3 regions of the Lacticaseibacillus sp. 866-1 genome follow, and region 1 is predicted to be linked to each of the others. Evidence: predicted binding sites of a transcription regulator. Region 1 holds the regulator's gene; each other region holds the start of a gene.
The links. Region 1 encodes HrcA, which represses chaperone genes, less so after heat shock. Its sites were predicted from a motif close to TTAGCACTCNNNNNNNNNGAGTGCTAA; they were not measured.
Positions count from the first base shown of each region.

Region 2: the regulator HrcA is predicted to act here: its motif matches at 2,746-2,772, upstream of JUE30_RS06040 (ATP-dependent Clp protease ATP-binding subunit).
Region 3: the regulator HrcA is predicted to act here: its motif matches at 7,176-7,202, upstream of groES (co-chaperone GroES).

Region 1 is NZ_BOLU01000009.1:54,981-65,312, reverse strand. Features, by position in the region: gene dnaK (molecular chaperone DnaK) at 1-1,757, opposite strand, end outside; gene grpE (nucleotide exchange factor GrpE) at 1,791-2,411, opposite strand; gene hrcA (heat-inducible transcriptional repressor HrcA) at 2,420-3,475, opposite strand; gene hemW (radical SAM family heme chaperone HemW) at 3,652-4,797, opposite strand; gene ribF (riboflavin biosynthesis protein RibF) at 4,797-5,744, opposite strand; gene truB (tRNA pseudouridine(55) synthase TruB) at 5,758-6,672, opposite strand; gene JUE30_RS04260 (TerC family protein) at 6,674-7,429, opposite strand; gene rbfA (30S ribosome-binding factor RbfA) at 7,725-8,078, opposite strand; gene infB (translation initiation factor IF-2) at 8,104-10,332, opposite strand, start outside.
Region 2 is NZ_BOLU01000015.1:1,702-12,033, reverse strand. Features, by position in the region: gene JUE30_RS06045 (alpha/beta hydrolase) at 1-334, shown strand, start outside; gene JUE30_RS06040 (ATP-dependent Clp protease ATP-binding subunit) at 414-2,534, opposite strand; gene JUE30_RS06035 (ABC transporter ATP-binding protein) at 2,831-3,640, opposite strand; gene JUE30_RS06030 (ABC transporter permease) at 3,640-4,539, opposite strand; gene JUE30_RS06025 (ABC transporter substrate-binding protein) at 4,567-5,529, opposite strand; gene JUE30_RS06020 (ABC transporter substrate-binding protein) at 5,954-6,925, opposite strand; gene JUE30_RS06015 (histidine phosphatase family protein) at 7,337-7,987, opposite strand; gene JUE30_RS06010 (polysaccharide deacetylase family protein) at 8,047-9,378, opposite strand; gene efp (elongation factor P) at 9,580-10,137, opposite strand.
Region 3 is NZ_BOLU01000020.1:13,457-23,788, forward strand. Features, by position in the region: gene rimI (ribosomal protein S18-alanine N-acetyltransferase) at 1-134, shown strand, start outside; gene tsaD (tRNA (adenosine(37)-N6)-threonylcarbamoyltransferase complex transferase subunit TsaD) at 147-1,169, shown strand; gene JUE30_RS07430 (LysE family transporter) at 1,243-1,800, opposite strand; gene JUE30_RS07435 (MarR family winged helix-turn-helix transcriptional regulator) at 1,934-2,344, shown strand; gene JUE30_RS07440 (ABC-F family ATP-binding cassette domain-containing protein) at 2,412-4,355, opposite strand; gene JUE30_RS07445 (redox-sensing transcriptional repressor Rex) at 4,558-5,220, shown strand; gene JUE30_RS07450 (LCP family protein) at 5,279-6,358, opposite strand; gene JUE30_RS07455 (CPBP family intramembrane glutamic endopeptidase) at 6,452-7,081, opposite strand; gene groES (co-chaperone GroES) at 7,236-7,520, shown strand; gene groL (chaperonin GroEL) at 7,580-9,208, shown strand; gene JUE30_RS07470 (DUF1827 family protein) at 9,347-9,697, shown strand; gene mutS (DNA mismatch repair protein MutS) at 9,925-10,332, shown strand, end outside.

The DNA.
Region 1 (10,332 bases):
CCGCCCTTAGCCTGCTGCTCTTTTTGCGCCTGCTCGTACAGCTTGACGGTCAGATCCTGCACGATCTTGTTCAAGTCGTCGCGCTTGGTCTTCATGTCTTCGATGTTGTTTTCTTGCTGGGCCTTCTTGAGGGCGTCTTCTGCGTCCTGCGCCTTCTTGATCTCATCGTCGGAGACTTTGCCCTTAAGATCCTTCAGGGTTTTGTCGGTCTGGAAGATCAGCTGGTCAACATCGTTCTTGAGGTCGACTTCTTCCTTGCGCTTCTTGTCGGCTTCCTCGTTTTCCTTGGCTTCCTTCATCATGCGATCGATTTCTTCGTCCGACAGGCCTGACGAACTCTTGATCGTGATGTTCTGAGATTTGCCAGTGCCAAGATCCTTCGCGGAAACCTGCACGATGCCGTTCTTGTCGATGTCGAATTTGACTTCGATCTGAGGAACGCCCCGTGGGGCCGCCGGAATGTCAGTCAGCTGGAAGCGGCCAAGCGTCTTGTTGTCCGCAGCCATCGGCCGCTCGCCTTGCAGGACATGAATGTCAACGGCCGGCTGGTTGTCAGCCGCAGTCGAGAAGACCTGGCTCTTGGAGGTTGGAATCGTGGTGTTGCGGTCGATCAGCTTGGTGAACACGCCGCCCATCGTTTCGATTCCCAGAGACAATGGGGTGACATCGAGCAGGACAACGTCTTTGACGTCACCGGAAATGACCCCACCCTGAATGGCAGCGCCAAGGGCAACGGCTTCGTCAGGGTTGATGCTGTGGTCTGGTTCCTTGCCGGTCCACTCTTTGACCGCGTCTTGAACGGCCGGAATCCGGGTCGACCCACCATTGAGGATGACCTTGTCGATGTCTGAGTTGGACAAGCCAGCATCCTTCATCGCGTTATCCACTGGGACCTTGGTCTTGGCAACCAGGTCGGCGGTCATTTGGTCAAACTGGGCACGCGTCAGTGTCCGCTCCAAGTGCAGCGGGCCATTGGCACCGGCAGAAATGAACGGCAGGGAGATTTGCGTCTGGGAAACGCCAGACAGATCCTTCTTCGCCTTTTCAGCGGCATCCTTCAGACGCTGCATCGCCATCTTGTCCTTGGACAAGTCGATGTTGTTATCCTTCTTGAACTCGCTGACCAGCCAGTCGATGATCTTGTTATCAAAATCATCACCGCCCAGGTGCGTATCCCCGTTCGTCGACAGCACTTCAAACACGCCGTCGCCGAGTTGCAGGATGGAGACATCAAACGTCCCACCGCCGAGGTCGTAAACCAGGACCTTTTCGTCCTTGTCGCCTTTGTCCAGGCCATAAGCCAGGGCGGACGCAGTTGGTTCGTTGACGATGCGAGAAACGTTCAGACCCGCGATCTTGCCGGCATCTTTAGTCGCCTGACGCTGCGAATCGTTGAAGTAAGCCGGTACCGTGATGACCGCGTCGGTCACTTCTTCGCCCAAGTAATCTTCAGAGAACTTCTTGATGTACTGCAGGATCATCGCAGAAATTTCCTGCGGGGTGTATTCCTTGTCACCGACCTTAACCTTGTAGCCGGCCTCGCCCATGTGACGCTTGATCGAAGTGATGGTGTCTGGGTTGGTGATGGCCTGCCGCTTGGCAACTTCGCCGACTTGAATCTCGCCGTCTTTAAACGCAACGACAGACGGTGTGGTGCGGTTGCCTTCCGGGTTGGTGATGATCTTTGGCTGGCCGCCTTCGAGCACGGCGACCGCGGAGTTGGTAGTCCCTAAGTCGATCCCAATAACTTTACTCATAGTAAAATCCCTTCTTTTAACAGTTTTGATTAACTAATTTGCAACGACGACCATCGCTGGACGCAGGACCCGATCCTTGAGCTTGTAGCCTTTTTGCAGGACCTGAACCACGGTATCCTTCGCGTGATCCTTATCCGCCGGAACGGTTTGCACGGCTTGCTGCAGGTTCGGATCAAACTTCCCGGTCGCCGTGATCTCCGTCACGCCGTTCTCCTTGAGGGCGTTATCGAGGTGGCTGTACACCATCTCGACGCCCTTTTTCAAAGATTGCGCGGCATCGTCCGTGACCTCGGTGGCCAGCGCGCGCTCCAGGTTATCCAGAACTGGGAGCACCGCAGTGGCCAGCTTTTGCCCGTCGTACTTGGCCATGTCCTCGCGCTCCTTATTGAAGCGTTTGTTCATGTTGTTGATCTCGGCGGCGGCGCGCAGGTACTTATCCTCGAGCTCGTCGCGGTCCTTTTGCAGGGCTTCAACATCCACGCCGGAGTCTTGGACTTCTTCCTCGAGGTCGTCCTTCATCTCTTCCTCGATTTCATCCCGCAGACTTGGTTGCTGCTTGGCCGCTTTTGGTTTGGCCTCAGGCTTTGGTTCAGCCTTTGCCGCAGTTTGCTTGGCGGTTTGCGTCTTCTTGGTTTGCTTGTCTGTCAAATTCATGCCTCCTGTCACTGATCAAAATGATTGTAGTAATCGGTCAGCCGTTTTGCGAGTTCTTCGCGGAAGGCATCGAGCAAACCGATCATCTTCGAGTACGGCATCTGGGTCGGCCCGATCAGGGCAATCATCCCAGTCCCGTGTTCGCCGACTGAGTAGTTCGCGGTCAATAGGCTCAGATTCTCAAGCACATCCGGCGTCAGCTCCGAGCCCAGCTTGACCTTGATATGGGAATCATGAAGCGGGCCAAGCAACGTATTGAACGCCTGGCGCTGGCTGCCTTGATCATTATCCATCATGGCTAACAGCCGCTTGAGCTGATCCACATCCGAGTCGCCCAGGTAATCCATGAGATTCAGACGCCCGCCCACATAGAAGCGTTCCTCAGCCGCCTTGCGGAGCACGTTGCCGAAGAGGTCCAGGAACCCGTCCGGGCTGGTCATGTACTTGAATAGCAACCCCGGCACTTCTGATTGAAGCTTTTGGGCGACTTCGCCGAGCGATAAGCCGACCAGCTCATCGTTGATGATGCGAATGGCCTTCTCCACTTCGTCAGAGCCGACTTCCGGGGGCAGCGTGAACAGCTGACTTTCAACGTTGCCATTGCTCGTGACCAAAATCGCCATCACCTGATGATTGCCCAGCGGCACCAACCGAAACCCAGTGAGTTTTAAGTTGGTGACCTCAGGCCCCAAGGTGATTGCGGTGTAATTTGTGAGGTTCGACAAAATGCGCGCACTTTGGGCGACAATTTCATCGATCTTGTAAAAATGCCCCCCGAAGCCTTGCTGAATCGCAGCAATCTCGTTGGGCGTGACCGCGGCTGGCTCGACGAGGTTGTCCAAGTAGAAACGGTAACCCTTAGTCGATGGGACGCGGCCAGAACTGCTATGCGTCTTTCTGATCAGACCCTCGTCTTCCAGCGCCGCCATGTCGTTGCGGATCGTTGCCGAACTGACATGCACCGGCAACTGCGCCATCAACGCTTTGGAACCGACTGGCTGGCCGGTTTCGGTGTAGGAGCGGATGATCTGTTTCAAGACGAGTAGTTGGCGTTTCGTCAACATAATCCCACCTTCTTTTAGCACTGAAACCATTTGAGTGCTAAGTACAATACTTAATATACCAATGGCCGTTAGCAAAGTCAACCTCAGTCTGCTAATTTCGCCGTTTTCACGAAAAAATCGGCCCCAGGACTGAGACCGACGTGTGTTTTTCTGAAAATAGGCGCAAGTACGCGGGGTCAAATCAGTGGGTCATCGAGCAAAAACTGCTGAAAGACTTCGTTGCCGAGAAACTGCCCCTGGTTTGTCAGGCGCACGGCATCCCCATCAACCGTGACCAGCTGCTGGTCGCTCAGGTCCTTCAACAGCTGCCCGTACACCTCATTGATGGTCATGTGGTAGCGCTTTGCAAACCGTTTCTGAGACACCCCTTCCCGGGTTCGCAGCCCGAGGAACATCTCTTCTTCGATTTGCTCTTCCAGCGGCACCAGGTGATGTTCGATCACCGGCACTTTGTGGTTGTGGAGCGGGTCCAGGTACTGCTTGATCGGCCCGAAATTGTGGTACCGATCGCGGCCGACGTAGCCAAACGCCCCGGCGCCAAAGCCGAAGTAATGCTCGTTGCGCCAGTACAGCAAGTTGTGCTGGCACTGGTAACCGGTTTTGGCAAAATTAGAAATCTCGTACTGATGGCGCCCGGTGCTTTCCATCAGGTCGATCGCGTCCTGGTACATGTCGGCTTCCGCGTCCTGATTCGGCAGCTGCAGCCGCCCGGAGCGCATCAGGTTATAGAAAATCGTCTTTTTTTCCAAGATCAGGGAATACGTCGAATAATGCGGCAGATCAAGTGCCAAGGCTTTGTGCAGGCTCGCCAAAAAGTCCTCGCGCGTCTGCTTGGGCAGCCGAAAAATCAGGTCGATGGAAATATTCTCAAAGCCCACTGCCCGCGCATTGGCGATCGCCTGGTAGACATCGGCGACCCGGTGCGTGCGCCCAATCGCCTTTAAAATGGCGTCGTTAAACGACTGCACCCCAATTGACAGGCGGTTGACCCCATTTTCATGCAGCGCGCGCAGCTTATCCTTTTCGAGCAAATCGTTGGGGTTCGCTTCGAAGGTGAACTCGCCGTGGTCGAAATGCAGCTCGCGGCGAATGCCGGAAATCAAGCGCTCCAGCTGCACCGGCGTCAGCGTGGTCGGCGTGCCGCCGCCAACGTACACGGTTTCGATTTTTTCATCGGGATGACTGGCCATCACCAGGTGCATCTCGCGAATCAGCATGTCGACGTAATCGTCAACCGGCTGACCTTCGATGAAGACCTTGTTGAAATTGCAGTAGTAACAAATGTGAGAGCAGAAGGGAATATGCACATAAGCCCCAGCCATCAATCCGTCAGCCCTTTCAAAAACGCCTTGGCGTCCTTTTCGTCCTGGGCAAGCTGGGCAACCAGCCCCGCCGCTGAATCAAACATCATGTCCCCGCGCAAGCGGTGCATCCACTCGACGCGCACCGGCGCATCATAAATATCCTGGTGGAAATCAAACAGGTTGACCTCCACCGTCACCGGGCGCCCCGGACCAAAGGTGATGTTGCGCCCGACCGACGCCATCCCCGGGTACCACTGGCCGTTGACCTGCAGGCGCACCGTGTACACGGCAATGCCGGGGATGCGCTCTTCGGCCGGTGCCTGGACGTTTGCGGTCGGGTAGCCAATCGTGCGGCCGCGCGCCTCGCCGTGCACCACCGTGCCGCTTGTTTGATAGCGATAACCCAGCAAGTGGTTTGCCAGATCCACATCGCCAAGGTCTAGCGCCTCGCGAATCCGCGTCGAGGAAACCTTTTCCCCGGCATCAACCGTCTTGGGCACCGTAATGATTTCAAACCGCTCCTGAGCGTACTGCGGCAGTGTCTTCATGTTGGCGATATCGCGTTTGCCGTACGTGTAGTCGAAGCCAGCGACCACGACCGCGGCATTCAGGACAACGAGGTACTGGTCGACAAAGGCCTGGGGCGAAAGTTTTGAAAACGCCGGGGTAAAGTGGATGAAGTACAGCAGATCGACGCCAAAATGCGCCATCAGTTCACTCTTCCGCGGCCGCGGGGACAGGTATTTGACCGAGCTGGCCGGCACACCGCGGTAAATCACCGCCGGATGCACATCAAACGTCATGACTGCAAGCTTCAGGCCGCGTTTGTCAGCCTCTGCCCGCGCGCGGCCAATCACCGCCTGATGGCCCAGGTGAACGCCGTCGAAAAACCCCAACGCCAGCACGATGGGCTGGCTGGGAACTGCTGCCGCCGCAAGCGGCGGGTGAATATCGATCACTTGCATAATTATCTCCTCATCAACCTTGGCCAATGCCGGCATTAGCCAAGAACATCATGGCAGGCCGAAACTCGGCCGCCTCTTTGCGGTACAGCGCCTTAAAGACGCCTTGGTACGTCAGGCCGATTTCATCAGTCGCGGCAGTGCCTAGCGGCAAGCCGCGCCCATTTTTGACCGCGTCCCACTGGCTGGCCGAAAGCGCCATCAGCGGCAGGTCCGGAAAAGCGAATTCGATGGGCCGCAAATGAGCGACCGCAGCTGCCGGGGCGGTGTCGCGCGTCAACTGACGTAAATCAAGCGTGTCGCTGAGCTTGAACCCCCCGCTTTGCGTGCGCGTCAGCTGCGCCATCACGGCCGGCACCTTCAGCGCCCGGCCGGCATCCACCGCAAGGGTGCGAATGTACGTCCCCTTTGAGACTTTGGCTTCAAACGTGAAGTCCTGCGTCCCCCTTGCCGCATCAAACGTGCTGGGCGCAGTCCGCTTAAATTCGTAAACGTGAACTTGGCGAGTCGGCCGCTCGACGGTTTCGCCGTTTCTAGCGTACTGATAAAGCTTGCGCCCGTTGACCTTGACCGCCGAGTACATTGGCGGCGTTTGCGTGATCTCGCCGGTCAACGTTAACAGCGCGGCATCGATCTGCGCATCGGTAAACGGGGCCGTTAAGGTCACGCGGGACACCTCAGCCCCGTCGAGGTCCTCAGTTTCCGTCGCAAAGCCGAGCGTCGCTTTGCCCGTGTAGGTTTTGCCCAGCGCCATCAGCGCCGGCACGGCCTTCGTCGCCGCCCCCAGCGCGATTGGCAGCACGCCATCGACGCTGGGGTCAAGTGTGCCCGAATGGCCCACTTTTTTCATTTGCAACAAGTAGCGGAGTTTGCTGACCACATCGGCCGAAGTCATACCCGACGGCTTGTATACTGGTAAAATCCCATCCATGTCAAAAACCTCGCTTCTGCTGTTGGCCGTGGGCCGTGCGCCGCTGGTGAACCAGCCAGGTGATCAGGAAGGCCAACACCACGATCAGCGAAAAGGCCCAGTTCGGCACCTCAATGCCAATTTGCGGCAGACTGAGCGCCAACTTTACTGCAATGATGAAAATCAGCGCGTAAGCCATCACTTCCAGCTCGGGCACCTTAGTGATGAAGTCGGTGATGATCTGGGCGACAAACCGCATCGCCAAAATTCCTAGGCACCCGCCAATCAGCACAATCACCGGATTATTGTCGATGGCCAGCGCGGCCAGGATCGAATCGACGGAAAACACAATATCGAGCGCCTCAATTGAAGCCACAGTGCGCCAAAAATGCGTCTGCTTCGGCTTGGCTAGGGTCTTTGGCTGCGGCCCGTCCTTGGGGTGGCGTTGCTCGTAGAAGAAATGCAGCGACATCCACACCAAGTATGCCGCCCCTAGCGCTTTGATGCCCCAGAAGTTCATGAGGTACGTGCCCAGGCCGATCGCGATGAACCGGAACAGATACGCCCCCCACATGCCGTAAATCAGCGCGTGGTGCTGGTCTTTTTTGTCTGGCAACGACTTGGTCTGCGCGGCCAGCACGACCGCGTTATCCACTGACAGCAAGCATTCCAGCAGCGCCAGCGTTAAGATTGTGACCCAGCCCTGGGTAGTCATCACCGCCTGGTGCCAGTCACTCGCTTCAAAAAAGGGTAAGTACAATTTCTCAATCAGACTCACGTCGCCACCGCCTTATTTTTACTATTATACATTTCCTCTGGCACCGTTGCACCCGCAGTGTAAGCCAGCTTGGGTTCAACCATAATTGGGCTCCGGGGTCGCAACGCCCGAATGATTAGCTACGCCCGATGCCTCGCCGCCAAACAACGGCGGCAATGCCTCGGGCTATGATCAGACTGTTGCCGTTTACGGCGTCCAGTCTGACATGCGTAGCGGCTAATCATCGGGCTAAAACCGCGACCCCTACACACCTTGCAAAAAAACGGCCCACCATCGCTGGTGGGCCGCACAGCCTTTACTCGAGGCCTTCGTGTTTCACTTCGTTGAGCAGCTCGTCAATGTGCGCGCCGTATTGAACCGACGTATCCTGCTTGAACGTCAAGGTCGGCACCTTGAAGAGCTTAATGCGCTGACCGACCTCACTGCGAATGAGCCCTTTGGCCTTATCCAGGCCAGTTTGGGCGTCTGCGAGCGCCTTGGGATCGTCAGATAAAATGCTGAAGTAGACGGTGGCCTCTTGGAGGTCGCCAGTCAACTTCACGCCGGTGATCGTGACTGCCCGAACCCGCGGGTCGTTGACATCTTTTAACAAAATGTCATCGATTTCACGCTGGATCTGGGTCTCCACGCGGCCTATGCGATGTTTCATGTGTGCCTCTTCAGATGGCCTGAGGTTACTTGACCGGAACCTCTTCCATCGTGTACGCCTCGATCTGATCATCGACCTTGATGTCGTTGTAACCATCGATGGTCAAACCGAGTTCAAAGCCCTGACGGACTTCCTTCACGTCATCCTTGAACCGGCGCAAGGAGCCCAGTTCGCCTTCGTACTTCACGATGCCGTCGCGGATCAGGCGGACCTTGGAGTCGCGGCGAATGAAGCCGCTGTCGACGTAGCCGCCGACCACCGTCCCAATCTTGGACACCGGAATGGTCTCGCGCACGGTGATGTTGCCGGTGACCTTCTCTTCGTAAGTCGGCTCCAGCATCCCCTTCATCGCAGACTCGACTTCCTCGATGGCCTTGTAGATGACGCGGTGCAAGCGGATATCCACATCATCGGCATCGGCCTGAGCCTTCGCTTGCGGCGTTGGCCGCACGTTGAAGCCAATGATGACCGCGTTGGAAGCGGAAGCCAAGGTGACATCACTTTCGTTGATCGCCCCAACGGCTTGGTGAATGATGTTCACCCGGACGCCCTTGACCTCGATCTTCTTCAAGCTGCCGGCCAGCGCTTCGACCGAACCCTGCACATCCGCCTTGATGATGATGTCAACTTCTTTGAGTTGGCCTTCCTTCATGGTTTCAAACAGGTTGTCGAGGGTGACGTGATGCGTCTGTTGACGTTCCTGTTCTTGTGCCTGTTGGGCCCGCTTTTCGCCGGCCGCGCGGGCGGTTTTTTCATCGTCAAAGACGACAAACTTGTCCGCAGACTGCGGCACGTCGTTCAAACCGGTGATCTCAACTGGCATCGCTGGCACAGCATCCTTGACGTGGCGGCCATGATCGTTGGTCATGGTCCGCACGCGGCCAAAGGTGTGGCCGACGACGATCGGGTCGCCGACGTGCAGGGTACCTTCCTGGACCAGCACCGTAGCAACAGGGCCACGTCCTTTGTCCAGGCGAGCTTCAATAACGGTCCCGATGGCCTTTTGGTCAGGGTTAGCCTTGAGCTCCAGTACGTCCGCTTCCAGCAAAATCATTTCCAGCAGCTCGTCGATGTTCTTGCCGAACTTGGCGGAAATGTTGACGAAGATGGTGTCACCACCGTAGTCTTCAGGGACCAGATCGTACTTCATCAGCTCTTCGGTGACGCGCTGCGGATTTGCACCCGGCTTATCGATCTTGTTGATGGCAACGATCATCGGCGCGTTCGCCGCCTTGGCGTGATTAATGGCTTCGATGGTCTGAGGCATGACCCCATCATCGGCCGCCACGACCAGCACGATGATATCGGTGATATCCGCGCCACGCGCCCGCATGTTGGTGAAGGCCGCGTGCCCTGGGGTGTCCAGGAACGTGATCAGACGATCCTTGAGCTTCACTTGGTAAGCCCCGATGTGCTGCGTGATCCCGCCTGCTTCGCCTTCGGTCACATGGGTGTGACGCAAACGATCAAGCAAGGTGGTTTTACCATGGTCAACGTGGCCCATGATGGTGACCACTGGTGGCCGCGGCGTCTGGGTGTCCTTGTTGGTGACTTCGGCGTTGTACATCTTGTCGAGGTCGGTAATATCTTCCTCAACCTTTTGTTCAGCGTCAATGCCGTAATCGGTCGCGACCAGTTCGATGGTGTCCTTGTCGAGGCTCTGGTTTTGGTTAACCATCACACCCAACATGAACAGCTTCTTGATGATCTCGGCTGGCTCGCGGTGCAGGATCTTGCCCAGATCCTGGGCGTTCATTCCAACAGTGTAGATGAGTTTTTCTGGCAATGGCCGCTCCTTGCGCTGTGGCATTTCTTTCTTGGGTTGCGTCTGCTGTCTGCGCTTGTTCTTCTTGTTGCGCCGATTCGAGTTACCAAATCCGCCGCGGTTATTGTTGTAACCGCCGCGGCTGTTGCGGAAGTTGTTGCGGCCGCGATTGTCGTTGCTGCTGTGATCCGCAGTGCGCCGATTGTCATTTGGCTTTGCCGGCTTTTCAGCGGCAGGCGGCACTGGGGCCGTATAGGCGGCCGCGATTGGCTTTTCCTCGGCGACTTTTTCGAGCGCCTTTTCGGTTTCGCGCTTGGCTGCAGCTTTCGCCTTATCCTGCTGGCGCTTTTCTTCCAGCTGCTTGATGAACTTCTCGTCGTTGCCAGCCACTGGCCGCGGATTCCCATTGGCCTGAGTCCGGCGACCGGCACGCGGCATCGGACTGGCGCTGGTTTGGTTCAAGAAGCGATCGCCGCCGCGCCGGTTATC
Region 2 (10,332 bases), on a different contig from region 1:
CATCCCCGGCGTCCACCGGCCGCGGCGCAAGCACCGGCTGGGGCCTGGCGGCAAGCCGCCTTGGGTCGTGCCCGACTACCGCCGAGCGCTGGGGCTGCGCCGGCATTTCCCCGCGCATCAGGTCTCAGTTCTGAATATCTACGGCGACCTGGGTGACGGTCAGCACTGGGACGGCAAGATCAACAACGTTTCCTCCCGCTCACTTCGGTATCTGCTTGGACCGCGGCTGAAAAGTTACCAAACGCTAGAGTTCACCGGCCCTTTGGCCCAGCATCGCCTGCTGCGGACCAACCCGGCCGTGATCAAGGCCGTCGATCACTTTCTGTGGCCATAGCAAAATGGGCATCACCCTCATTTGAAGGAGTGATGCCCATTTTTTATGACGGTTAAGTTGGACCGTCTAAAGCGTAACCTTAGGCGACTGGCTCGGCTTCCTTGGCCGCACTGATGGCAATCGTGCCGGCCACGACGTCGGCCTGCAAGTGCTGCGCATCTTGGTGATCCAGGTAGTAATCTGTAACCTTGTCGCGGATCTGCTGCTCGATGACCCGGCGCAGCGGCCGCGCCCCCATCGCTTCATCGTAGCCTTGCGCGATCAGCCAGGTCTTTGCCGCTGGCGTGACCGTGAGCGTCAGGCCCTTCTTGTCCAGGGTCTTGTCGACGTCCCCCAGCATCAGGTCTACGATCTTGCCCAGGTCATCCTTGGTCAAGTGACTGAATTCCACGATGCCGTTGAAGCGGTTAAGAAATTCTGGGCGGAAGTATGGCGCCAGGCGCTGCATCAGCGGCTCGTCCTTAGTCTTTTCGCCGGTCAACGCCTCTTCACCAAAGCCGGCGTTTGAGGTCGCAATGATGACCGTGTTCTTGAAGTCGACCACATTACCCTGGCCGTCCGTCAGCCGACCGTCGTCCATGACCTGCAGCAGCAGCGTCAGCACTTGCGGATCGGCTTTTTCAATTTCGTCCAGCAGTACGATTGCGTATGGATTGCGGCGAACCTGTTCGGTCAGCGTATTGCCATTGTCCTCATAGCCCACATAACCGGCGCTGGTGCCGATTAGCTTGGATACGGCGGTGCGGTCGCTGTATTCGGACATATCGAGACGGATGATCGCATCCTTGGAGCCGAACAGATCCAAAGCCAGCTGCTTGGCCAGCTCGGTTTTACCGACCCCAGTGGGGCCGACGAACAGGAAGGAGCCGATTGGCCGGTTGCCTTCGTCAAAGCCTGCGCGGTTGCGGCGAATCGCCCTGGCCACCATGTCGACGGCCTCGTTTTGCCCAATGACCTTGCCCTTGAGCCGCTTGCCGATGTTCTTCAAGCGTTCAATATCATTGGCACCCATTTGCGCGACCGGAATGCCGGTCAGACGCTCAACAGACTGGGCTACGTCATCCGGCGTGGCGACCACCGGTTCGGCCTCGGCACTGGTGCTGTTCTTTTGTTTCTCCAGTGCTTCAAGCTCCGCCTTGAGTTTGGCCGCTTTTTCAAAGTCTTCCGCCTTGGCCGCAGCGTCCTTTTCCTTGGTCTTCTGGTCAATCTGCTTTTCCAGTGTGACTTTGTCGACCACCGGATGCTTGGCCGCCAAGTGCGCGGCGGTCATGTCGATCAGGTCGATCGCCTTGTCAGGCAGCGAGCGCTGCGGGATGTACTGCATCGAGTAGTCGACCGCGGCCTTCAACACGTCGTCTGGCAGCTTCACATTGTGGTGCTTCTCGTACAGGCCCTTGACCCCCTTCAAAATGGCCAACGTGGTCTGCGGACTCGGTTCATTGATGGTGACATCATTGAACCGCCGCGCCAGCGCGGCGTCCTTCATAATGGTGTTGCGATACTCGTCTTGAGTCGTCGCGCCGATCACTGTGATCTCGCCGCGAGACAGCGCCGGCTTGATAATATCGGCCAAGCCCTTGCTGCCATCCTCGCCGCCGGTCGTGCCGGCACCGAGAATCTGGTGGATCTCATCGAAGAACAGGATGACGTTGCCAGCCTTCTTGGTTTCCTTGATTAAGTCCTCAATGTTCTGCTCAAAACTGCCGCGATACTGGGTGCCGGCCTCGAGGCTGGCCAGGTCGATTGAAATGATTTGCTTGTCCTTAATAGCCTCGGGCACGTTGCCTTTGACGATTGCCTGCGCCAGGCCTTCGACGACCGCGGTTTTGCCGACCCCGGCATCCCCGACCAAGATTGGGTTGTTCTTCGTCCGCCGACTCAAAATTTCGGCGGTTTCTTGAATTTCCTTGTCGCGGCCGATGACCGGATCAAGCGCCCCGGCCTCGGCTTCCTTGGTCAGATTGCGGCCAAGTTTTTCAAGAATGCCCTTGGGCTTCTGCTGACTTTCTTGGACCGGAATCTCCTGCGCGTTTTGCGCCGGCATGCGGCCGCTTTGCTGAAGCTGAGCCATTTCCTCCGGCGTCAACTCGTGGCCATTGACCACATAACGCCGCTGGCCGCTGGTGCCCATCTGGTGCAGGACCTGATTCAGAAAGTCATCCATACCATCGTTAAAGAATGGATCATTGAATTGTGCCATAATAACTCCTCCTTTGGCCCTGCGTCTGGCAACGCAAGACAGGCTCATTCGTCAATTAAGTGTTCGCAAGCACAACGTGCACGCCAAGTAGGCTCCGGGTGCGCGACCCTTCAAAAAAACACCGCCAAGCCGGCGATGTCTGAGGTTAAGCTATGGTCAGTCGCACCGCTTCGCACGCCTTCTTGTTTACATAATATATAGTACCACGGGTTTAGCACTCTTACAAGTAGAGTGCTAAAATTTTTGCAAAAAAAGATTGCCAACCGGATGGCAATCATTAATCGAGGCGGAACTGATCAACTGAGCAACACGGCATCGTCGTTCATTTCTTCGCCGCTTTGTTCCTTAAAGAGTGCGAGTAAGTCTGGAATGGTCAACCCCTGTTTCTTCTCCTGCGGCAGATCGACCACAATGCGCCCGTGGTCCAGCATGATCAGGCGCGTCCCGTACATCAAAGCGTCTTGCATGTTGTGCGTGATCATCAGCGTGGTGATGTGCTGCGCCGAAACAATTTGCTGGGTCAGGTCCATGACTGTCGCGGATGTGGCCGGATCAAGCGCCGCGGTGTGCTCGTCCAGCAGCAGCAGCTCTGGCAAGTTGATGGTGGCCATCAGCAGCGTGATGGCTTGGCGCTGGCCGCCGGAAAGCAGGCCAATGTCCGTGTCCAGGCGATCTTCCAACCCCAGGTTAAGGCTGGCGAGTTTTTCCTTCATCAACGCCAAGTCCTCGCGCTTCACGCCGCGGCGCCAGAAGTTGCGCCAGGAACCACGTTTCAGGGCCAAAGCCAGGTTTTCCTTCACCGTCAGCAGCGGCGCAGTACCTGAGCGCGGATCCTGGAAGACCCGCGAGATCAGGTTGGCCCGCTTGGCCACCGACTGGTAAGTGACATCTTTACCGGCAATTTTGATTTGACCCTGCGTGACCTGCAGTGAGCCCGCCACGCTGTTAAGCAGTGTGGACTTGCCGGCCCCGTTGCCGCCGATGATGGTGACGAATTCGCCGGGCTGCAGCGTCAGCTCAATGTCTTTCAGTGCGTGGTTCTCGTTGGGCGTGCCCTTTTCGAACCACTGATTCAACTTGTGTACTTCTAAGGCTGGCGTTGTCATCAGTTATTCATCTCCCGTTTGTTGGCAGCCCGCTCGCGAGCCTTTTTGACCTCTTTCTCAACCAGTGGCAAAGCCAGGAAGACCACCAGCATCAGCGCGTAGAACAGGCGCAGGTAGTTCGGATCGACCCCAAGCTGCAGGACCCCAGCGATAATCAGGCGGTAAATGACTGCCCCGACAATGATCATCAGCAGGCGCTGGCCAAAGCTGAGGTTGCGCACCAGGATCTCGGCGATAATGATGGCTGACAGCGCGATGACCAAGGTGCCAATCCCCATCGAGACGTCGGCGTACCCGTTGGTTTGCGCCATCAGGGAACCGGAAAGGGCGATCAGGCCGTTGGAAATCATGTAAACGATGATCTTCATGTTGTCGTTGTTGATGCCGTTGGCCGCGGCCATCGCCTGGTTGTTCCCGACGGCGCGCGCGGCCAGGCCCATTTCGGTGTTAAAGAACAGCACCAGCAGACCGATAACAATCAGCAGAATAATCAGCCCGATGACGATCGTGGTCATCGTGGCATCCCCGATGTTGACCATCGTGAACACCGTCTTAATGTCGGCCAAAAGCGACACGTTGGCCGCCTTCATGATGAACAGGTTCACGGAATACAGTCCCGTCATCGTCAAAATACCGGTGAGCAGGTCAGGAATTTTTAACTTGGTGTGCAGCAGGCCGGAAACCAGCCCCGCCAGCGCGCCGCCGCAAAAACCCAGCAGCGTGGCCGGAATCGGGCCAACGCCGGAAACCAGCGTGTGGGCCGTGATCGCCGCACCCAAGGGAAAGCTCCCTTCAGCGGTCATGTCGGCGATGTCTAGGATGCGAAAGGTCAGGTAGACGCCAATCGCCATGATCGCCCACAAAAAACCGGTAGAGATGTTCGAAGTCAGGATGTCCATGTTAACCTCCAAAAACTGAGTGACAGATTACTTTTCAACGTCCGCGTCGGTCAGGCCGAACGCCTTCATCATTTTTTCGTTCTTGACCACAGTGGTCTTAGCCGGCTTTTCGACTGGCAGGTTGGCCACTTTCTTCCCCTTCAGGATCTTGATCGCCATGCGTGCGGTCTGCTTGCCGAGCTCTTTATAGGAAATGCCCTTCGTGGCGACCCCACCGTCTTCGACCATCGTCGAGGCGGCGCAGACCACTGGCACATGCTTGCTCAAAGAAATCTTGCCGACAGTTGGCATCGCCGCGGCGACCGTGTTGTCAGTAACCAGGTACATCGCGTCCGCCTTGCCCGCCAGCGTTTCGGTTGCGGACTGCACATCGTTGGTCGAAGCGACCGTCGCGGTGGCCACCTTCAGGCCCAGCTGCTTGGCTGCCTTGGTCGCGGTTTTGATTTGGACAACCGAGTTCTGCTCAGCGGCGTTGTACAGCATGCCAACCGTCTTGGTTTTAGGGAACAGCTGCTTCAGGTATTCCAGCTGGCCCTTGATGTCCGTCATGTCGGTGACCCCGGTCGCGTTGGCGCTCGGGTGGCTCGGGTCGGCCACCAGACCGGCACTTTTCGGATCGGTGACGGCGGTGAAGACCATCGGGGTGTCCTCATCCGCCTTCATCAAGGCCTGGGCGGCCGGCGTGGCGATGGCTAAGTTGACGTCGTTGTTGTCCTGCTTCAAGCGCTGGCTCATGCTTTGCAGGTTGCTTTGATCGCCTTGCGCGTTGACGTAATCGATCTTGATCTTGTTGCCCTTGTAGCCGGCCTTGGCGAGCTCCTGTTCAAAGCCCTTGCGCGCATCATCCAGCGCGGTTTGGTTGATCAGCTGCAAGATCCCGACCTTGACGGTTTTGTTATCGGTGCTGGCGGTTGCACTGCTGCTGCACCCTGCCAGTGCCAAAACGGCCACGGCGGCCATGCCCAATGCGATGTGTTTCAACTTCATCATGAATTCCTCCTAGTATGTGGTGCCGGATCCGGACTGCCAGCAGCCGGCCTTCTGTCCGCGAAACAGAAAACGCCAGCCGCTCGGATTCATTCCAGTGGCTGGCGCTTGTTTTTGTCCTAGGAAAAACAAAAGCCACATGGAATGAAGTTGCTCCATGTGGCGGTAAATTGCACGTTTAAAGGTGCCGGCCATCATGGATGTAAGCCCGCGGCTTGCATCCACGATGCAAACCGCTATCCGAAAAAGCCGGCGAAAAAGTTGCGATTAAGCTGTGTTGAGATTACTTGATTCATTGTCAACACGTCCTTTACTGGCAAAGATTAACCTTTGCTATGTAAATGAGAATACACTCATCTCATCCCCACTGTCAAGGACCTTTTGGAAATTAATCACAAACTTGGTTCCGGCTCACCGCGCAGAAGGGTTATTCGACGGCCTTCGCCGCCTTTTCTGCCTGCGCCTTGGTGACGCCGAACTGCGCCATGCGCTTGCTGTTGGTGACCAGCGTGGCCTTGGCTGGCGCCTGAACGGCCAGGTCGGAAACCTTCTTACCCTTGATGATCTTCACTGCCAGCTTAGCAGTCTGCTTGCCCAGGTCCTCGTAGTTGATGCCGACTGTGGCGACCCCGGCCAGCTTGACCATCGTCGCATCGGCAGTGACCACTGGCACCTTCTTAGCAGCAGAGACTTTGCCAATCGTCGGCATGGCCGCCGCGGCGGTGTTATCAGTTGGAATGTAGATGGCGTCAGCCTGGCTGGCCAGGGTTTCGGCGGCCTGCTGGACGTCGTTGGTGGTGGCCGCGGTCTTCACAACGGCCTTAAGCCCCAGCTTGGCGATTTCCTGGCGCGCGATTTTGATCTGAACGACCGAGTTTTCCTCGGCAGCGTTGTACAGCAGCCCGATTGTCTTGGCCTTTGGGAACAGCTGATGCGTGAAGTCGATTTGGCCCTTTACGTCGACCATATCGGTGACGCCCGTGGCATTTTTATCCGGCTTCTTCGGGTCGCTCATCAAGCCGGCAGACTTAGGATCAGTGACGGCGGTGAACACCATCGGCGTCTTGTTGTCCGCCTTCAGCAAAGCCTGCGCGGCCGGCGTTGCAATGGCCAAGTTGACGGTGTTCTTATCGCTTTTCAGGCGGGCGGACATAGAGCTCAGGTTGCCCTGATCGCCTTGCGCGTTAAGGTTATCAAACTTGACCTTGCTGCCCTTGAAACCTTCCTTGGCCAGCTGCTCCTTAAAGCCCTTGTTGGCGGCATTAAGCGCCTGTTGATCGATCAGCTGCAAGACGCCGACCTTCACCGTTTGATTGCTGCTGGCGCTGTTGCCGCACGCGGCAAGCGCGCCGACCATCCCGACTGCTGCAACAGATAACAAAACCTTGTTCATTTTCATCATAATTTTCCTCCAGAATTTATTGCGTTCACTCGTTTGCCGCGAAACAGAAAAGCCGGCCGCAGGATTTTCCCCTGTGGCCGGCCAGTTTCTTTCCGGAAAGAAAAAGCCACATGGAAGAGATCCTCTCATCCATGTGGCCGCTTAAAAGTCATGCTTAAACGCTGCGCCTATCATGGATGCAAACCTGCTGCGCGGTCTGCATCCGATTGGCGATGCAGCCGCTATCCGTAATAGCCGTAGTAATACGAGCGATTTAGTTGTGTTGGTTTATTCATTGTCATGATCAACACTCCTTCGCACCAGTTGAACTGGTATGACAAGAGAATACAAAAATTAGAAAACAATGTCAAGCCCATAGTGAAATTTTATTTTTCGGCGGAAGGCCCAGTGGTGGCGTACGGCCGGCAATCAGGCCTGTTCCAGTATGCTGGCGTCGGGTTGCCGGTCGCGGAACGCAACCGAAAAATGCTTGCCATTTGCGGTGGTCAATTTTGTCACCGTCGTGTTTTTCAGCATTGGGGTCGTACGCAAGCGGCCCAGCGGCTGCCCTGACAACACCGTCAGCAGGATCTGAAACAGCAGCCCGTGCCCGACCACCAGGATTTGCCCGGTCGGATGCGCCAAGGCGGCGGTTTCAAACACGGGCACTGCCCGGCGGGCCACGGCTTCGTACGGCTCGATCTGGTACTGCGCCGCGTAATCCGCATCGAATTCCAGCGGACGGTGAAAGTACAGATCAAGCGCCTCTTGGGCCGCCACGTGTTTGATGGTGTGCCCGTCCCATTGGCCCAGCCGCATCTCATTCAGCCCCCAGACCGCTTGCAGCGGCGTGTGCGTGCTAAACTGGTTGGCGGCCAGAATCAGCTGCGCCGTCGTCAGCGCCCGCGGCAGCGGCGAGCTGAGGACCTGGGTGAAACGTACCCCGGCGAGCGCTGCACCCACCGCGTGGGCTCCGGCCACGCCCTTGGCCGTCAGCGGTGAATCGACGAGCCCGCCGTTGAAGGCCCCTTTTTGGTTAATTTCGGTCTGTCCGTGCCGCACCAGGTAAAACTCTGTCATGACGCACCTCCGAGGTGATGATAACAAAAAAGCGCCTGCCGCGGCAAACGCTTCTGAGGCTAACTGAGCGGCCGTTCGTCGCCTTGCCCGAAATACTGATGGCCAGGCATGAGCCGTTGACCAAGCAGCTGGCTGACCGTCACGAACTGGTAGCCCTGGTTTTTCAGGTTGGCAATCACCACTGGCAAGGCCTCGACTTCGGCCGGTTGAATGTCATGCATCAGCACGATGCCGCCCGGCTGAGCGGTCGCCTGCACGCGGGCGATAATTGCCGGTTTGCTCTTCGATTTCCAGTCCTGCGAGTCGACCGACCACTGAATCGCCGGCATCCCCACCAGATCACCGTTAGCTTTGGACATCGCCCCAAACGGCGGCCGAATGAACGGCGGCAGCGTTCCGAAAACATGGTAGTAGGTCCACAGGTTTTTCCCGTAAATCTCATCGAGCGTTTGAGCCGCACTTAGTTTAGGCAAGAATGGGTGATCGTAGGTGTGCGTGCCCACCTCATGCCCCGCCGCTTTCACGCTTTTGGCCACCGCCGGAAATTCGGCGATGCCAGACCCAAGTTCAAAAAAGGTGGCCTTGACCTTAGCATCCGCTAGGGTCTTCAAAATCGCCGGCGTCGTTTTGGGGTTCGGCCCGTCGTCAAAGGTCAACGCGATCAACTTGCCGCTCGGCGGCTGGGGCGTCGCGCCTTTCAGGTAAGGTGTGAGTTTGTGATACGGGACCGAGGCACTCGGCTTACCGTCTGCTGTCCTGATCGTCATGCCCGCCTTCGTCAGCGTAAAATTTGTCGCCTCAAGCGAGTGCAGTAGCGGCTGTTGCATCAGGACGCTCAGCTGCGCTTCATCCAGCGCCTTGGTCTCCGCCACGTGCGTCTGCGCCGCGTAGTTAACGGCGCGCCGCGCGTTGTCGTCAGCCACAATGTCGCCAATCTTGGCCAGCTTCCCGGCTTTGGTCACCGTCAGCTGCCGCTGCAGACGCTGGTGATGCTCGTGGTGACCCAGCGTATACAAGCTGTCAAAATGCGTTGCTAGGGACACCAGCCCCAGCGGCGCCTGGCTTTTCTCCGTGGCGACGATCACCATTTTCTGCTTGGCCCCCTGCGGCTGCTCGGCCAGTACGGCTGATGCTGCCTGTTTCAGTGCCGGCGCAACCGTCTTCTCACCAGCAGGCAGGAAAAACGCCCCGCGCCCGGCCGTCAGCTTGATCTTGACTGGTTTGCCCGGGTGCTGCTTGAGAATCGCCGCGGCCTGCCCGCTGGCCGAATCGTGCTGCGCAGTCGGCCGGTTGACCCGAAAGGCCGTCCAAAGGCCGATGACGACCACTAGCAGACCCACACTGCCTAGGGCCAGTCCCCATTTCTGATTGGTTTTTTGTTCGCTTCTCAATGTTTTCCGCCCTTCCCCATTGCTCTTCCAGTATACGGGGAAATCATCTCGGATAACCTAACAATCCTGTTAGAAGTAATGATTAGATTCTCATCGCCCGCTCATCAATCGGTTGCGGGCAGTTTAGTTTTGCCCGTCTCTTGCCAATTTACCGCCTGCGCCCGCAAAAAAAGCACTGCCGCAGCAGTGCTTTCTAAATAATTAGGCGCGCTTCTCGTAGTTGCCCGTTTGAGTGCTGACCACGATGGTTTCACCGGCTTGAACAAAGTCTGGCACGTTCACAACCAGGCCGGTTTCCATAGTGGCAGGCTTGCCGCCGTTGGTGACTGAGCCGCCTTTAAGTGAAGGCTGGGTCTCAACGACCTTGAGGTTCACCGTGCTCGGCAGGGTCACCCCGATCACTTCGGTGCCGTAGAACTGGATATTGACCTGCATGTTTTCCAGCAGGTACTTGCGCTCCGATTCCAGGCTTTCCGTCGGGATCTCGTACTGCTCGTAAGTTTCCATGTCCATAAAGATGGCGGTGTCATCTTGCGTGTACAGGTACTGTGCGGGCTTGGTGATCAGTTCGGCCAGCTCGATTTTTTCCGTCGGGCGGTAGGTCGTCTGCACAGTCGAGCCGGACCGCACATCATACAGCTTCAGCTGCATCAGGGTGTTGCCCTTGCCTGGCTTGTGGTGGTTACTTTCCAAAACTTTGATCAGCTTGCCGTCCTTCACGAACGTCATGCCGGCACGTAAATCGATTGCTTGCGTCATGATTTATCTCTCCTTAAACCTTAAGCTGCGTCCGACTGGCTCTGCGCCATGGGGGCGGCAGCACGCGCCACGTTAAAATGTCCATGCAACAGCCTCCAATCAGCGGTGCGTCAGCGCACCATCCGTTCTAGTATACCATTTATGCCCACGCAAAACGAACGGCGCCTAGGTGGCAGCGATTGCACGCTGCTGTGG
Region 3 (10,332 bases), on a different contig from region 1:
TGGAGGTACGGACGGACAACGCGGTGGCGCAACACCTGTATCACAAGTTAGGGTTTCAGGATGGCGAGATTCGTCGTGGCTATTACGTCAGCACGCATGCCGACGCAATGGACATGCGCAAACCGTTGGAATAGAAAGGATAAGTCATGACAAAGCGCGAATTGATCTTAGCATTTGAAAGCAGCTGCGATGAAACCTCCGTGGCCGTGATCGAAGACGGCACCAAGATCCTCAGCAACATTATTGCCACGCAGATCAACTCGCACAAGCGCTTCGGCGGGGTCGTACCGGAAGTGGCCAGCCGCCATCACGTGGAGCAGATTACCGATTGCATTGATTTGGCGCTGAATGAAGCCAATGTCGATTATTCAGACCTGACCGCCGTGGCTGTGACTTACGGTCCGGGCCTGGTCGGGTCGCTGCTGATCGGCGTGACCGCTGCCAAAACGGTGGCGTACGCCCACCAGCTGCCGCTGATTCCGGTCAATCACATGGCGGGGCACATCTACGCTGCACGGTTCGTTAAGCCTCTGCAGTACCCGCTGCTGGCATTGATGGTGTCCGGCGGGCACACGGAGCTGGTCACGCTGACTGCCCCTGGCGAGTTTCACATCATCGGGGAGACGCGCGACGATGCGGCCGGTGAAGCTTACGACAAAATCGGCCGGGTGCTTGGCATCACCTATCCGGCTGGTAAGGAAGTCGATCGCCTGGCACACTTGGGTCATGACACTTTCCATTTTCCCCGCGCCATGGACGGTGAGGACAACCTCGACTTTTCTTTCAGTGGGCTGAAGTCTGCGTTCATCAACACGGTGCACCACGCCGACCAGATTGGCGAGCAGTTGAGCCGTGAAGATCTGGCTGCGAGTTTTCAGGCGGCGGTCGTTGACGTGCTGGTGGATAAAACCGTGCAGGCGCTACACCAGCACCCAGTTGATCAACTGGTGGTCGCCGGCGGAGTCGCCGCGAATCAGGGCCTGCGCGAGGCGATGACCGCGCGGCTGGCCAAAGAGTTTCCCAACATCGACGTGATTATCCCGCCGGTGCGCTTGACGGGCGACAACGCGGCGATGATCGGCGCGGCGGCGCACATTGAGCTCGCCAAGCACCACTTTGCCGACGAGACGCTAAACGCAGTACCAAACTTGAACTTTCAGCACGCTTAAGCATGACAAATCATCAACAAGACCACGTTGCAACCGGACGAGTGTCCCAGGCTGCAATGTGGTTTTATTTGTCTCACCGCCACAGATCGATCGCCGAAAAAATCAGTAAAGCACCGACAATCAGGTTAATGCCGTGAAAGTGGCGGTGGTAGAAGCGGTTGATCAGCTGGCCGCCCAGCGTCCAGGTCAGCGTGCCCAAAGCCCCCAGCGCGACCATCAAGGTCCAGCGCAGGGTGATCGCCGATAGAGCTCCGGTCAGGCTGAAGGCTCCTAGCCCGGTGATAAAGTACAAGTAGCATTTAATGTTGGTGAATTGAAGCAACAGTCCAGTGGTAAAACTGGCCGTGCTGGCGCTGTTGTCGTCGGGGCGACTGATCATGACATGGTAGGCCAAGTAGACGAGATAGGCCGAGCCAATTACTTTCATTACGGTGATAAAGGTCGGTGCACGCTGAAGCCAGTCAGCAAACAGCCCGGCGGCGATGCCAATCACGCCCATACCGACCGCCATGCCGAGGTTCAAGCGCAGGCTGCGCGCGAAGCCGCGCGTTTGCCCCGAGACCATCGCCATGATGGTGTTGGGTCCTGGTGTGAAGGACATAATTAAGAGAAACGAGAGAAAAGCGAGCATAGGCGCCTCCAAATATAATTGCAAATGCAATGGGATAATGATGCTAAGCTTACTCGTTTCTAATTGCAAATACAATCAGTTATCAGTTTCATTTGGCGAGTAAGGCCGGTATACTTAAGCGGGAGGCGAGCTGATGTTTGATGTGATTCGAGAAATTGGGGCCATCACGCGCCTGATTCAAACCAAAAGCAACGCTGAGTTTCGGGGGTTGGGCCTAGGCAACAACGCGTTTATTTACGTCATTCGCGCCTGTGAGCAACCCGGTATGTTCATGGGTGAGCTGGCCGATTCGGTCCAAATCGACCGCACGACCGCCTTCCGCACGATCAAAAAAATGGTCGCGGGCGGATGGTTTGAGCTAAGAGCCGACGCGACTGATCAAAGACTGCGCCGGGTTTATCCAACCAAGAAAGCCAAGGCGGTTTATCCGCGCCTGCATGCCTTCGAACAGGCGCAGTCTGACTACCTGCTCAGCGGTTTGACGCCAAATGAGCGGACGCGGCTGACCGCGCTGGTCAAGAAGCTCAAGGTCAAAGAGCCTTAGCCAATAAAAAATCACCGATTACTCGGTGATCGAAGCCCGACGCAAAATGTCGGGCCTTTTTCTCGTTTTAGTCCTGCATGTCCTCCAGCTTGAGGCTGGCTTTCTCCCAGGCATCTTCCACCTGCTGGGAGGTTTTTTGGTTCTCGTCAAGCTGCGCCTGCAACTTTTGCATTTTGACGTAGTCGCTCAGGGCTTCTGGGGCGGCCATGGCGGTTTGAATCTGCTCGGCCTGCTTGGCGAGGTCATCAATTTGCTGTTCAAGCTTATCCACCTCGCGCTGGACCTTCCGGAGGTCGCGCTGGTTCTGCTTGCTTTGCTGGTAGTCGACCGCGGCCGCGTTGCCGGGCTTTTCTTCCGGCTGATCGCCCTTGGCCTCCGCTTTAGCGGCCTCGACTTCTTCCAGCTTTTGCTGGTAGTAGTCCCAGTTGCCCAGGTACAGGTCCGAGCTTTCCGGGCTGATGGCCACGATGCTGGTGGCCAGCTCGTTGATGAAGTACCGGTCATGTGACACGAACAGGACGGTGCCATCAAAATCGGCCAGCGCATCCTCCAAGACTTCCTTGGAGTTGATGTCCAAGTGGTTGGTCGGCTCGTCAAGGATCAGGAAGTTGTCGTGCCGCAGCGCGAGCTTAGTGAGCTCTAGCCGGGCCTTTTGGCCGCCGGATAAATCGCCGACCCGTTTTTCAATGTCTTCGGCGTCAAAGAGAAAGGCTGCCAGCGCGGAGCGGACACTTTGCTCGGTCATCGTTGGATGGTCATCCCAAATTTCGGCGATGACGGTTTTGTCCCAATGCAGCTGGTGTTGATCCTGATCGTAGTATCCAGTTTCAACGTTCGTGCCAAACCGGGCCTCGCCGGCCAGAAACGGCAGCTGGCCGAGAATGCTCTTGAGCAGGGTCGACTTGCCGACGCCGTTGGGGCCAATCACCGCGATGCGGTCGTGCTTGTTGACCTGAAAATCGATTGGGCCGGCCATCGGGGCCGCCTGGTCGTAGCCGATTGTGGCGTGCTGGACTTTCAGTACCTCGTTGCCGCTGGTTTTCTCCGCTGAAAAGTGAAAATGCACCTTCTTCTCAGTGCCGCTTGGGCGCGGCAGCCGCACCATTTTCTCCAGCTGCTTGCGGCGGGCCTGGGCCTGCTTGGTGGAGGATGCACGCACGATGTTCTTGTCGACGAACTCCTGCAGCTTAGCGATTTCTTCCTGCTGCTTGTTGTAGGCCTTCCATGCCAGCGCGTTGTTTTCCGCTTTGCGCTTCAGGTAGCCGGAATAGTTAGTGGTATAGTGCACGGCCATGGACGGGGTCAGCTCGTAAATTTCCGACACCACGTGGTCCAGAAAGTACTGGTCATGGCTGACGGTTAGGATGGCGCCGGCGTACCCCTTGAGGTAGCCTTCGAGCCAGCCGAGCGTGTCGATGTCCAAGTGGTTGGTCGGCTCATCGAGAATCAGCAGGTCGTGCTTTTCCAGTAACAGTTTGGCCAGGGCCAGGCGGGCGCGCTCGCCGCCGGACAAGGTGGCGACCTTCATGTCCCAGGTGTTCTCGGGGAAATTGAACCCGTGCAGGATCCCGCGAATTTCGGCACGATAGCCGTAGCCGTTTTGCTCCTGAAAGTCGTGCTGTAGCTGGTCGTACTGCTTCATGGTTTGGTCGAAAGCGTTCTGGTCCTTGGCCAGCCCCGGGTCGGCGATTTGCACCTCTAAGGCGTGCATGCGCGTTTCCATGGCGATCAGCGGCGCGAACACGGTCAACAGTTCATCGAAAATACCGCGCTCGGAGTCCAGTCCCGAATCCTGCGCTTGGTAGCCGATTGAGACATCGTGGGCCAGGGTGACCTGGCCGTAGTCGGGTGGGTTGAGGCCGGCGAGGATCTCCAGCAGCGTGGTTTTCCCGATGCCGTTGGGGCCGACCAGGCCGATGCGCGCACCGGTTTGCACTTCTAAGTTAATGCCCGTGAACAGGTCGAGGCCGTTGAACGTGCGGCCAACCCCTTGGGCTTGCATGATGATCATGGTGATATCTCCTTACTTTGCCCGCATGGGCGCGAATCGTCTGCAACCAGTTTACCATACCGAATCCAGCCACTCGTGAAAAAAGGTGAGCAAGCTGGAGCCGCAGGGCTTGCTTTCACAGCTTAAAGCGGTTACTATCGATTTATAAGTATGCCGGGCTTTTCACAAGTACGCCCGACTCGAACGGAGACGGAGGAGACTTATGGCTGAAACAATGATCCCTAAGGCAACCGCAAAACGGCTGCCGCTGTACTACCGCTACCTCAATTTCTTGGCGAACTCTGGGACGACCAAGATCAGCTCCACGGAGCTGAGTGAGGCGGTCAAGGTCGATTCGGCGACGATCCGCCGCGACTTTTCCTATTTTGGCGCCCTGGGCAAACGGGGCTACGGGTATGATGTGACGGACCTGCTTAAATTCTTCAAGAAGATCCTCAACCAGGACCGGCTGACCAATGTGGCGTTGGTCGGGGTGGGTAATTTAGGGCACGCGCTGCTCAATTACAACTTCCGCCAGGCCAATAACATCCGCATTTCCGCCGGGTTCGACGTGAATCCCGACCTGGCCGGCACCATTCAAAGCGGGGTGCCGATTTACCCGATGACCGACCTGATTGACCAACTGCGCCAGCAGCAGATCGAAATCGTGATCCTGACGGTGCCGACCGACGCGGCGCAGGGCATCACCGATGACCTTGTGAAGGCGGGCATCAAAGGCATCATGAACTTCACCCCGCTGCGTATTTCCGTGCCAGCTTATGTTCGCGTGCAAAACGTGGACTTGGCCACTGAGCTGCAGACCCTGATCTACTTCCTGGACCACTACGGCCCGACGCTGAAGGACACCGAAGAAGACGAAGACTAGTTGAATCAATAAACAGGAGCGCCACCTCTCATCGCGAGAAGTGGCGCTCCTGTTGTTTTTACAGGTCTGGATTATAAATCACGTAGTTTTGTGCCTCTGGATTATCCCAGTTGAACTCAGTATTCGCCTTGTTCTCGCGCACGTTCTGGTTGGCGATGGTTTCTTTTCCCAACCCCAAAGCGGTGCGCAGCGTGTCAGAAACGCGCTGGAGTTCTGTGGTGGAGGGAATCTGGTAAGACGATGGGCCGGGGTAAACCATGGCGTCGTGCCCCTGCAGGGTGGTCGATTTGATCGTCCCAGCGGCGGCGCGGTAGTTTTGCACCAAGGCCATCATGTCGGCAAACGAGAGGTTCGTCTGCATGTTGCCCGAAACGGTTTTCAGCAGCTGGTCGAAGTTCTTCAGCGTGTCGGTGGACAGGGCCTTTTTGACGATGGCCTTGATCACTTGCTGCTGCCGCTTCTGGCGGCCGTAGTCGCCTTCAGGATCAGCGTGGCGCATCCGGGCGTAGGCCAAGGCCTGGCCGCCATTGAGATGCATCTTGCCTTTGGTGAAGTGGTAGCTGCCAACGTGTGGGTCGCTCCAGGAAAAGGCGACGTCTACGTCGACGCCGCCGACTGCGTCCACCACTTTTTCCAGCGCGCCCATGTTGACGGTCACGTAGTACTTGATCGGCACATTGACCAGCGCTGAGGCGGTGTTGACCGCCATCTTCGAGCCGCCGATCTCATAAGCGGCATTGACCTTTTGCATGTTGAACGACTTGGTGCCGATCATTTTGGCGGCGGTGTCGCGGGGCAGGGAGACCATGTTGGTTGTTTTGGTTTTGGGGTTGACCACGACGACGATCATCGTGTCGGAGCGGCCGGTGTCGTTGCGCCCGAACGCCCCGGTGTCGGTACCGAGCAGCAGGACTGCGAAGGGCTTTTTCTGCTGAATCGTTTTGGCGACTGTCCCGGCGCTGCCGTCCTCAGTCCCGATGCCGCGGTAGGTCGAGTTCAAGGCGTACTTGGTTTGTGAATACAGTCGCAGGCCATATGCGCCAAGAGCCACCAGCGCGGTGGTGAGAATCAGGATCAATATTTTCAGGAGCGGCCGGTGCGGTCTCTGACTTTGCCGGCGATTGACACGACTGTCCATAGTAGTCCTCGTTTCGTCTATTTGCTTTAGTATACCGCGTTCGCCTTTTGCGGTCAGCGCGAGGTCAGACCTTAAACGAGGTTTAAACTCCTGTCAGTGCCATATTGCGTAGCCAAGCGTCAGCGCTAGCACCCCAATGTGCGCGATCAGGGGCGTTTGAACACTACCGGTTTGCTTGTACAAATAGGCGTAAACGATGCCGACTAGGGTCGCGGTCAGCCAGTGGGTGGGGTCCGTGGCCAAGGCGAATAGGAGCCCGGAGATTAGCGCGGCGCCGAACACGCCCGTGACGCTGGCCAAGTTGCCAAAAATGACCCGGCGAAACGCGTACTCTTCCAGCAGGGGCAGTGCCCAGACTAAAGTCAGCGCATACAGCGGCACGCTGTGCAGTGCCGAGGTGGCCTGGGTGAGCGTTGGCGCCGGCGCATAAAACAGCCAAGACTCCAGCCAGCTGCCCAGCAGTTGGACAATCAGCACGACGGCGACCCCGGACACGCCCCAAATCACTCGGGTCTCGGCTTTGGCCAAGCCCGCAGTTTCAATGGCGGTGGGCAGGCGCAGCTGGCGGTTGAACCGCCAGGCGAGCAGCGCGCCGCCGACCGAGAGAGCCGTGCTGCCCCACAGCCCCGCCTCCCCCGGCCAAAAGTGCAGGATCAGCAGGCTGCCCACCAGGACGGCCAGGTAGGTGCTCAGGATCTGCACCGCGTGTTTTTGCAATGACATGGGAGGACCTCCTTGAGAATATGGGCCTAGTATAACAGAATTAGCACTTAGGGGTTGCAATTGCTAAACTGATTCGGTATAGTATCTAGTGTAGTTAGCACTTAGGACGAATGAGTGCTAAGCGTTCAAATTTTATGCATATGGAGGGATCGTTTTGTTAAAACCATTAGGTGACCGCGTGGTCGTTTCAGTTGAGGAAGAGCAAGAGGAAACTGTTGGCGGCATCGTGCTGGCCAACAACGCCAAGCAGAAGCCGCAACAGGGCACCATCGTTGCAGTCGGTGAAGGGGCCTTGAGTCCTGAGGGCAAGCGCCTGCCGATGGCCGTCAAGAAGGGCGACAAGATCCTGTACGACAAGTACGCCGGCTCTGAAGTCAAAGTGAACGGCGAGGATTACCTGGTCCTGCACGAAAAGGACATCATGGCGATCGTCGACTAAGTTCGGCTCATGGCAATTCCTGCATTAACTATATAAATAATATGAGGTGAAATAAACACATGGCTAAAGAAATTAAGTTCGGTGAAGATGCACGTCGTTCCATGCTGAAAGGGGTCGACAAGCTGGCCGACACCGTTAAGACGACCCTTGGCCCGAAAGGCCGCAACGTTGTTTTGGATAAGTCATACGGCGCTCCTGAGATCACCAATGATGGTGTCACCATCGCTAAGAGCATTGACCTGGAAGATCACTACGAAAACATGGGGGCCAAGCTGGTCGCTGAAGTTGCGACTAAGACCAACGATATCGCTGGTGATGGGACCACCACTGCCACTGTGCTGGCGCAGAGCATTATTCGCGAAGGCATGAAGAACGTCACCGCTGGCGCTAACCCGGTCGGGATTCGCAAGGGGATCGAAGAAGCGACCAACGCGGCCGTTGACGAATTGAAGAAGATTTCTCACAAGGTTTCCGGCAAGAAGGAAATCGCGCAGGTTGCTTCGGTTTCTTCCTCGAGTACAGAAGTTGGCGATTTGATCGCCGATGCCATGGAGAAGGTTGGCCACGATGGTGTCATCACGCTTGAAGAGGGCAAAGGCATTCAGACCGAGCTCTCCGTGGTTGAAGGGATGCAGTTCGATCGTGGCTACCTGTCCCAGTACATGGTCACAGATAACGACAAGATGGAAGCCGACCTCGACAATCCGTACATCCTGATCACTGACAAGAAGATTTCCAACATCCAAGACATTCTGCCACTGCTTCAGGAAATTGTTCAGCAGGGTAAGGCGCTGCTCATCATCGCCGATGACGTTGATGGCGAAGCACTGCCAACGCTGGTTCTGAACAAGATCCGTGGGACCTTCAACGTGGTTGCTGTGAAAGCCCCTGGCTTCGGCGATCGCCGCAAGGCTCAGCTGGAAGACATCGCGGCTTTGACCGGCGCGACAGTCATCACCTCCGACCTTGGCCTGGATCTGAAGGACACCAAGATCGATCAGCTTGGCCAAGCCGGCAAAGTCACGGTCACCAAGGACAACACGACCATCGTTGAAGGCGCCGGCGATAAGGCAGCCATCGACGAGCGGGTGGCAACAATTCGCAAGCAGATTGAAGAGACCACTTCCGACTTCGACAAGGAGAAGCTGCAGGAGCGCCTGGCCAAGTTGGCCGGTGGCGTTGCCGTTATCCGCGTCGGGGCTGCCACCGAAACCGAACTCAAAGAGCGCAAGTACCGTATCGAAGACGCGTTGAACGCGACTCGTGCGGCCGTTGACGAAGGTTACGTCGCTGGCGGCGGTGTTGCGCTGGTCAATGCGGCCAAGGCCGTTGCTGCCCTTCAAGAAGACGGCGACGTTCAGACCGGGATCAACATTGTCCTGCGCGCACTTGAAGAGCCAGTTCGTCAGATCGCGGCTAACGCCGGTCTGGAAGGCTCCGTCATTGTTGAGCGCCTGAAGAAGGAAAAGACCGGCTTTGGCTTCAACGCTGCGACCGGCGAATGGGAAGACTTGGCCAAGGCCGGCATCATCGACCCAACTAAGGTCACCCGTTCCGCGCTTCAAAACGCGGCTTCCGTTGCTGCTTTGATGCTGACGACCGAAGCGGTGGTTGCTGACAAGCCGGAACCAAAGGATGCCGCAGCAGCTCAGCCAAACCCTGGCGCCGGCATGGGCGGCATGATGTAATTTAGCAGCCAACTAATTGGAAGACGGAGACTCGCAATGAGCGAGCGTCCGTCTTTTCTTTTATTCTTACTGGTCCGCCGCCGTGTTGCGTTGACCGGTATGCTATATTTAAGTTAGAAGAAAAGGAGCTGATGCGTTGTGAAACTGATCGAAAACCCGATCCGCCTGAACTTCAGCCTGCACAAGTCGTTGCCGTACACCATGCGCTACCTGTACGGGAAAAGTAACGTGAAGACCTTCCGGCTGTACACGCTGGGCTCAGTGCACGTGTACTCGATTGAAGGTTTTGACCGGCTGGACATCGTGATGACCCATGATCACCGCAACATCAAGCAGGACGAGATCGACTTCGTCCGCGAGGCACTGCTGCCAAGCGACGACCCATCAACATTGAAAATCTCGCATACCGCCAAGAATCAAATTGAGGGTGACGTGCATAAAAAGATCCGGGTCAAGGATCTGGTCATTATCGAAAAGCCGCTCAAATAATCTTTCCGCCCGCCGAGGCCCGCTCGGCGGGTTTTTTAGACAAGATGCTCGACCAGGCGAACTTAGGCTAATCACTCGCCTGCTGCCAGGTCGAGCCCAGTTAGACAAGGTGCGCAGGCTTGGCGGGTTGACCCCAGTAACGCAGGCAAGCGCCAATTATCACGGCGGCGGTACCGGTCAATAAATGTTAAAATATAAGTTAGTTTTCAACTAAAAGGAGTCCCGTCATGGCCAAAGCAGCAAGTGTCACCCCGATGATGCAGCAGTACCAAAAAATCAAAGATCAGTACCCAGATGCGTTCCTGTTTTACCGCATCGGGGACTTTTACGAGCTGTTCAACGATGACGCCATCAAGGGCTCGCAGCTGCTTGAGTTGACGCTGACCGCCCGCAGCAAGAACGCGGACCATCCGATACCGATGTGCGGCGTGCCGCACCATGCTGCCCAGTCTTACATCGATATTCTGGTTGACCATGGTTACAAGGTCGCCATTTGCGAGCAGATGGAGGACCCGAAGAAAGCGGTCGGCATGGTCAAACGTGCCGTGATCCAACTGGTGACGCCTGGCACCAAGATGGATGTCAAAATCGGCGAAGCCAAGTCGAATAACTACCTCGCTGCCGTCGTGCCGGCT